Regions from separate parts of the Bradyrhizobium sp. MI1.11 genome, predicted to be linked through region 2. Evidence: riboswitches for the same ligand, from Rfam matches in the RefSeq annotation. Region 2 holds a riboswitch; the other holds the start of a gene.

Region 1 (3,407 bases), on a different contig from region 2:
CCCAGCCGTGCTTGGTGAATGCGAAACCCAACAGCTGCTCGCCAAAGTATTGAACCATGTCATTGCGCTCGAACTCACCGTGTACGAGCACGTCCAGGCCGATATCTTCCTGCCAATGCACGGTATGGGCTGTCTCCGCTTTCAGAAGCTGCTCGTACTGCGTGTCATTCAGCGCTCCCCGCGCATGAGCTGCACGCGCATTGCGGACGTCCGCCGTTTGCGGGAAGGATCCGATGGTTGTGGTTGGAAACATCGGCAATGCGAAGGCGACGCGCTGGACGTCGGCGCGCTGGGTGAACGCACTGCGACGGCGGCGCATGCTATCGTCGATCGCGGCCATTCGTCCGGCGACGTTCGCACTGTGGATCTTCGGCGATGTTTCGCGGGTGACGGATGCATCCTCTGAGAGCGTGAGTTCATCGGCCACGTCGGCAGCAAGGCCAGCCAGCGCTTTGCCCAATATCGAAAGTTCCTTGATCTTCTGCACTGAGAACGCCAACCACGTCTTCAGATTGGGATCGAGATCGATCTCTAGCTCAATGTCGGTCGGAACATGAAGCAGCGAGCAGGAGGGGGCAATCTGAACACGGTCCCTGCCCAGTTTTTTGACCATAGGAGCAAGTTGGTCGAGTAGCGCCGGCAGATTAGAGCGCCACACGTTGCGACCATCAACGACGCCGAGCGAGACCACGAGATCTCTACGGGCTCTGGCGACAATCGCGTCCAACTGGTCAGGTGCACGAACCAGGTCGACATGAAGCCCGGCAACGGGCAAGGCCAATACTGTTTCAAGATTGTCGCCGACAGCCCCGAAGTATGTGGCCAGCATGATTTTAAGGGCCGGCACGGCCTTAGCGAAATGAGCATAGGCCCGGCGGACAGCCGCCCGAGATGCTTTGTCGACGTCCATCACTAGGCATGGCTCGTCGAGCTGAACCCATTCAGCGCCGCGCGCGGCTAGTTCGCGGAGAACATCGACGTAGACGGGGAGGAGTCGATCAAGCAGCGACAGCGGATTGAATGCGGGATTTACGCTTTTGCCGAGCTTCAGGAAAGTGACTGGGCCCACTAGGACGGGCCGCGTCTGATAACCGAGGCTTCTTGCCTCCTCATATTCCTCGATCGGCTTCCGAGAGGCATACCTAAAGATCTGATCCTGGTGAAATTCCGGCACCATGTAGTGGTAGTTCGTATCGAACCACTTCGTCATCTCCTGTGCGGCTACGCCGGGCCCATGCTGAGCGTGACCACCGTCCTGAGCGCCACGCGCCATGGTGAAGTAGGTTTTGAGCGACACAGGACCTTCGGTCCAGCCGTAAACGTCGGGAATGGCGCCGACCATTAGGCTGGTATCGAGCACATGGTCGTAGAGCGAGAAGTCATTCGAAGGAATGACGGTCGCACCGCGGGATTTCTGCCGTGCCCAATTAGCGGCACGAAGTCCACTCCCCGCCTCGAGGAGCTCGGCTTCGCTGGACTTTCCCGCCCAGTAGCTCTCGAGCGCGAATTTGAGTTCGCGTCGTGGGCCGATGCGTGACGTCCCCAGTGTTGCAACGGGAAGCGAAAGGATAGACATAGCTTAGACCCCATGTTGGGGCAAAGGCCACGGCGGACGCAGACAGCGAACATCGCCTGAGCGACAACTGCTTGGCGCACACCGGGACGCCCCGCCCGTGGACGATATCTTGTCGAGGCAGGTCTCCTGGCTCACGGGTCGTTGCTGCTGTCCGGCCTTCCCGAAGCCGCATGGCGTCAGTGACTTCATTGGACAGCGGCTCGCCGCTTACAGTTGCGGGGGCAGCGCCGGCATTGCACCGGCTTCCCTCTTAGCTCCGGATCAAACGAAATCCGGAGACCGCGACGGCTTGAATTATGCGCACGAGGATCGATGCGTCAACCTACCGATTCTCGCTGCGATATTGCCCAAGCGATTACGAGCGCACTAGGCGGGCACGACGGTCTTGCTCGCGGCCTGGTGAACACGCCCGGATCTGTGGAGGCTCCGCTTGTGAAATGCATTCGCTCCTTGCTCGCGTAACGGTGAGCTCCACCACCGGAACGAACCCGGGCCGCTTTCGGTATCTGTGTGATCGCGAGGAGGCGGCTTTTTCCGTCGGCAACTTTTCGAACCTGCGCGTCAGGAAGGTGCGATCATCCTGGGCCGGCATCCGTTTGGCCACAGCCCATAAGGCTCCCTAGAAATTTCGAAAGCCGGATCGCTCCAGGACCGCACGGATGATCAGGTCGGCTCCTTGGTGTTCGGCGGGCCCGCGACCAGGCACGAGGTCGTCCGCCTCCGTGAGGTTGGTCAAGACGATCTTCTCGGTGCACTAGGTGTTCACGTGCTGAGCGACTTTTGCGCCGGCTTCGATGCGTCCGTGGCCGCTCGACGCCGGTCTGCCTCGCCTTGTCCTTGTTCGTGACAAATTCGACGGTGTCCTCCGACAGAGCCCTTTGAGGGGGTCCTCGGAGTCGCTCAGCGCCTTAAGCTCATAACGATGTTAATCGACCTCGATGCGCCCCATGCGGTCGTGGTCTCCTCAAGGCCCCACATCTACAACTTCGTTCGCGAAATCGAGCGATGAGGCCTTTTGGTCGCGGGCTGCCTATCCTGTCTTGGACGGGACACAGGTGTCAGGGACCGGACAGACCACCGCGCATTGCGGTGTGTCGCAATGGCCCTCGCACTCCGTACATTTTTTGGCATCGATAACGTAAATGTCGCGCTTCAGACTGATCGCCGCGTTGGGACACTCGAACTCACATGCGCCACAAACGGTGCATTGCGAAGCGACGATCTTGTAAGCCATGCCTTCCGACTCCTTAGGCGAGCGATGCCATGCGCGATCCCTTTCAAATGCCGTGCCAAACGCAGACGCGCTCAATGTTGGGCAATTTGCCCAATTCGGCTGTCCCGGGTCTGAGACCATGTTGCATCTGCGACAGCAACAGGTCGCTTCAATTTCAGGCTACGAGCCGTCTGGCCCTCTTGCGAGAGTCAGTCGCGACTTGACGCTGGAAGCGTCCGTCGGTTTGCTTGGCACGTCAGCGCGGGGGCAAGCGAGGCTGACGCTTCCTCAACCGGCGGCGACAAAAAACCGCCAGCGGACGCAGGTCTACGTCGGATCTCGGCAAACCTCCGGTCACACACCCCGACTGGAGGTTTGTGCAAGCCTCGCTCATGGCTGCAACGCTAGCTGCGCGGAGGACTCGCTGGAGGCTTGCCAAAACGGGCTTGTCGTATAACAAGCTTCGGAGGGAAACATGAAGTGGCGGCGGGACGAGCGACACTGGCCTTGCAGACCGACTGAATTGCACTCAGCCTCATGCCTGGTGCCGAGTAGGCATGGCGGTGCTCGTGAGCGTCACTTGGCCGCACTCAGCCACTCGCAACTATTTTGGACGAG
Region 2 (3,407 bases):
TTGGGTGATCCATTCGGGGAGCATGCTGCCTCGCTTGCCTCACGACCTGCGCTTGAGGATGTAACTGTCCATGATCCAGCCGTGCCGTTCGCGCGCCTCTTGCCGCACCGCGACGATACGCAGGCCGATCTCGGCCAGCGCGCCGGACATGACGATCTGATCGGCCATGCCGAGATAGGCGCCCCACCAGATGTGCAGGCCTTCCGGATCAAGCGACTGGAACGCCGTGCCGCCGTCGAGCATCACCACCACTGTATCGACACCTTGCGGCCAGCCGCCATCGCGCAAGCGACGGCCGGTCGTGACCAGAAATGGCTCGCCGATATCGTTGAGCGGCAGCGCATGCGCCGCGCACAGCGCCTGGATCGAGGTGATGCCGGGAACGACCCTGATGTCAGGCAAGGGATCGAGCCGCCGCGCGATGCGCAGCGAGGAATCATAAAGCGAGGGATCGCCCCAGATCAATAGCGCGACATTGCCCTCGCCTTCGAGATGATCTGCGATCGTCTGCGACCAGGCAGCGGCCACGGCATCGTGCCAATCGTCCACGCCCTTGCGATAGTCCGCTTCAGCGGCGTCGCGGACGGGCAGATCGAACTCGGCAATGCGCGTCGTGTCGCTGGCGAGCACATCGGCGCAGATCGTCCGCCTGAGATCGGCGAGATCGGACTTGGCCGTCCCCTTGCGCGGGATCAGGACGAGATCAGCCGCGTTGATGGCAGTAATCGCGGCGCGCGTGAGCTGCTCGGGATCGCCGCAACCGATGCCTATCAGGGAGAGCGTGAGCATCGTGCCTGCGAAGGGCGGCCATGACGGCCGCCCGTTCGCTTGTCACTTAAGCCGCGTTGTGCAAACGCGGGGTGACGAGGCCGGGCGCGGTGACGCCGCGCAACGACTTCGCCAGCGCCAGCACGCCGACATCGGCGAGCGGCTCGATCACGATGACCAGCGCATAGGACGCCGCGAAGGTCGCGATGTTGACGAGGTTGGTCGCGCCAAAACCGGCGCCATAGACCGCCCAGAACGCCACCCAGGCGATGACGCCCGCCTGATAGGTCGTCGAAAGCGCCAGCGCCTGGCGATACTTCAGATCGACATAGGCCGTGTTGCGCGCAATGATCCGCGTGGCGATCGCCTGGATTCCGAACAGCGGCACCAGCAGCGTGGTGACGTTCATGCCATATTGCGGCAGGTCGGGCGGCTCGAAGAAGATGCCCTGGAACAGCAGGCCGAACGCGAGGCCGAAGGCCGCAGGCGCAGCGCCAAACAGCAGGAACAAGGTCGAGCCGAGGATGAAGTGCACCTCGGAGACGCCGACGGGGAAGTGCGGCAGGATCTCGAAGAAGATAAACACGAGTCCCGTGGTGGCGAGCGTCCGCGCCGCGAACGACGTGATGCCCTGCTCGCGCACGGTCTCGACCGCGAGCTTCAAGGCAACACCGCCGACGGCGATGCCGGTTGCGTAACTCAGCACGAGCTTGGCGTCCGAGACTAGTCCGGGTTCGATATGCATGGCTCAGATCCTTCTTGCCGTCACACCCGACGGCCTTGGCCTCAAAACGTGCACGGCCGGTCTCCTGGCTCGCGGTTCACTGGGAGTCTCCGGCCTTCCCGGGCCTTGCGGCCCAGTGGCTGATCGAAGTCCCTCACCGCTTACAGTCGCGGGGGCGGCTGGGGTTTTGAGCGCCGCAACTGGGTCCGCCCATCCCCATTCCCGATTATGCTCCGGCGCTTTGCGCCGCGTCGAGCACCATGCCTCTCCTGTGTGCCCCTTTCGCCGGCCGGGCGTCAAGGGGCGAAGGGCGGACGAGGCGGTCATGACGGATAATCCCCCGCCAGCGCGCCGAACAGGATCACGGCCGCCGTCGAGGCCGCCCCGCCCCGCGCAAGTTGCTCGGCAAGTTCCGAAATGGTGGTGCGGACCAACCGCTCATCGGGACGGCCGAGCGATTCGGCAAACACCGCCGGAGTGGTTGGGGAGAGGCCGTGCTCGATCAATTTGACGACAAGCGCCGGGAACGTCCGCCGGCCCATATAGACCACGGTCGTCGCCTCCGGATCGGCCAGCGCCACCCAATTGAGATCTGGCGGCAGCTCGCCGGTGACGTCCGCCCCGGTCACGAACTGCACGCGGCGGGAGGTGTGACGCCGGGTCAGCGGAATGCCGGCCTGGGCCGCAGCCACACAGGCCGAGGTGATGCCGGGAATGATCTCGAAGCCGATGCCCGCTTCGCGCAGCGTCTCGAGCTCCTCCTCGAGCCGGCCAAAGATGCCGGCATCGCCCGACTTCAATCGCACCACGCGCGCGCCTGATGCGGCATAGTCGACCAGCAAGCGGTTGACATGGTGCTGCTTGGTCGAGGCCCGTCCCGCCCGCTTTCCCACCGCGACGAGATTGGCGCCGGGCCGGGCCAGATCGAGGATCTCGCCCGAAGCAAGATCATCATAGAGCACGACGTCGGCCTCGCGCAGCCGCGCGGCACCCTTGAGCGTGAGCAGCTCGGGATCGCCGGGGCCGGCGGAGACGAAGGAGACAAAACCGCTCACCGGTCCTCCGCGATCAGATGGAAGAACGTGCCGGTGGCTTGTCCCCGGCGCGAGCCGGTCTCGGCGATGACGGCGCCTGTCGCGTCGTGCACGACCGCCAGCGGCGTGTCGGGCTGCGCGAGGATCGTCGAATAGTGGAATTCATGGCCACGCAGGCGTGCACCCGCCCGATGCCCCGGCATCGGCGCTGTGAGCTCGGCGAGGCGATAGCCCAGATGCATGCGGCGCTTGGCAAAGCTTGTTTCCAGGCCGAGCAGGCCCGTCATCTCGTGGCTGATGCCGTCGGCGTCGGTCAAAGCGGTGCCCAGCACCATATAGCCTCCGCACTCCCCGTGCACCGGGCGCGTTTCGGCGAATGCGCGCAATCCGCTGCGGAAGCGCGCATTGGCCGCGATCTTGCCGGCGTGCAGCTCGGGATAGCCGCCCGGCAGCCAGCACACATCGGCGCCCGGATCAGGGTCCTCATCAGCCAGCGGCGAGAATGTCGATATCTCCGCACCCGCCGCGCGCCACGCTTCCAGCATATGCGGATAGACGAAGGAGAACGCGGCGTCACGGGCCAACGCAATGCGCTGACCGGGCGGCGTCACGTTGACGCCGCTCGCGGCAGGTTGCGGGGACCAGGTGGCGGCCGAACACAGCACTGCGTCGAGATCGACATGCTCGGCGACAAAGCGCGCGGCCTCGTCGATCAGCTTGCCGATTTCCGCCTGCTCCTCGGCCTGCACCAGCCCGAGATGCCGCTTCGGCAGGCTGATCTCGGCGTGTCGCGGCAGCGCACCGAACACGGCGATGCCGACATCCAGCAGCGCACGGCGCACGAGGGCTTCGTGGCGTGGACTCGCAACGCGATTGAGCAC

What was found. Region 2 has a riboswitch for cobalamin ahead of AC0L30_RS04585 (energy-coupling factor ABC transporter permease). Riboswitches for the same ligand answer to the same signal wherever they lie in the genome.
Region 1: it holds a riboswitch for cobalamin, as region 2 does, so the genes downstream of both, metE (5-methyltetrahydropteroyltriglutamate--homocysteine S-methyltransferase) here and AC0L30_RS04585 (energy-coupling factor ABC transporter permease) in region 2, are expected to answer to the same signal.

The regions. Positions count from the first base shown of each region.
Region 1 is NZ_JBVVPM010000023.1:59,337-62,743, forward strand. Features, by position in the region: gene metE (5-methyltetrahydropteroyltriglutamate--homocysteine S-methyltransferase) at 1-1,576, opposite strand, end outside; cobalamin riboswitch at 1,676-1,875, opposite strand; gene AC0L30_RS22645 (4Fe-4S binding protein) at 2,607-2,810, opposite strand; gene AC0L30_RS22650 (EAL domain-containing response regulator) at 3,394-3,407, opposite strand, start outside.
Region 2 is NZ_JBVVPM010000003.1:225,642-229,048, forward strand. Features, by position in the region: gene cobT (nicotinate-nucleotide--dimethylbenzimidazole phosphoribosyltransferase) at 1-24, opposite strand, end outside; gene cobF (precorrin-6A synthase (deacetylating)) at 40-789, opposite strand; gene AC0L30_RS04585 (energy-coupling factor ABC transporter permease) at 836-1,513, opposite strand; cobalamin riboswitch at 1,551-1,770, opposite strand; gene cobA (uroporphyrinogen-III C-methyltransferase) at 1,816-2,547, opposite strand; gene AC0L30_RS04595 (cobyrinate a,c-diamide synthase) at 2,544-3,407, opposite strand, start outside.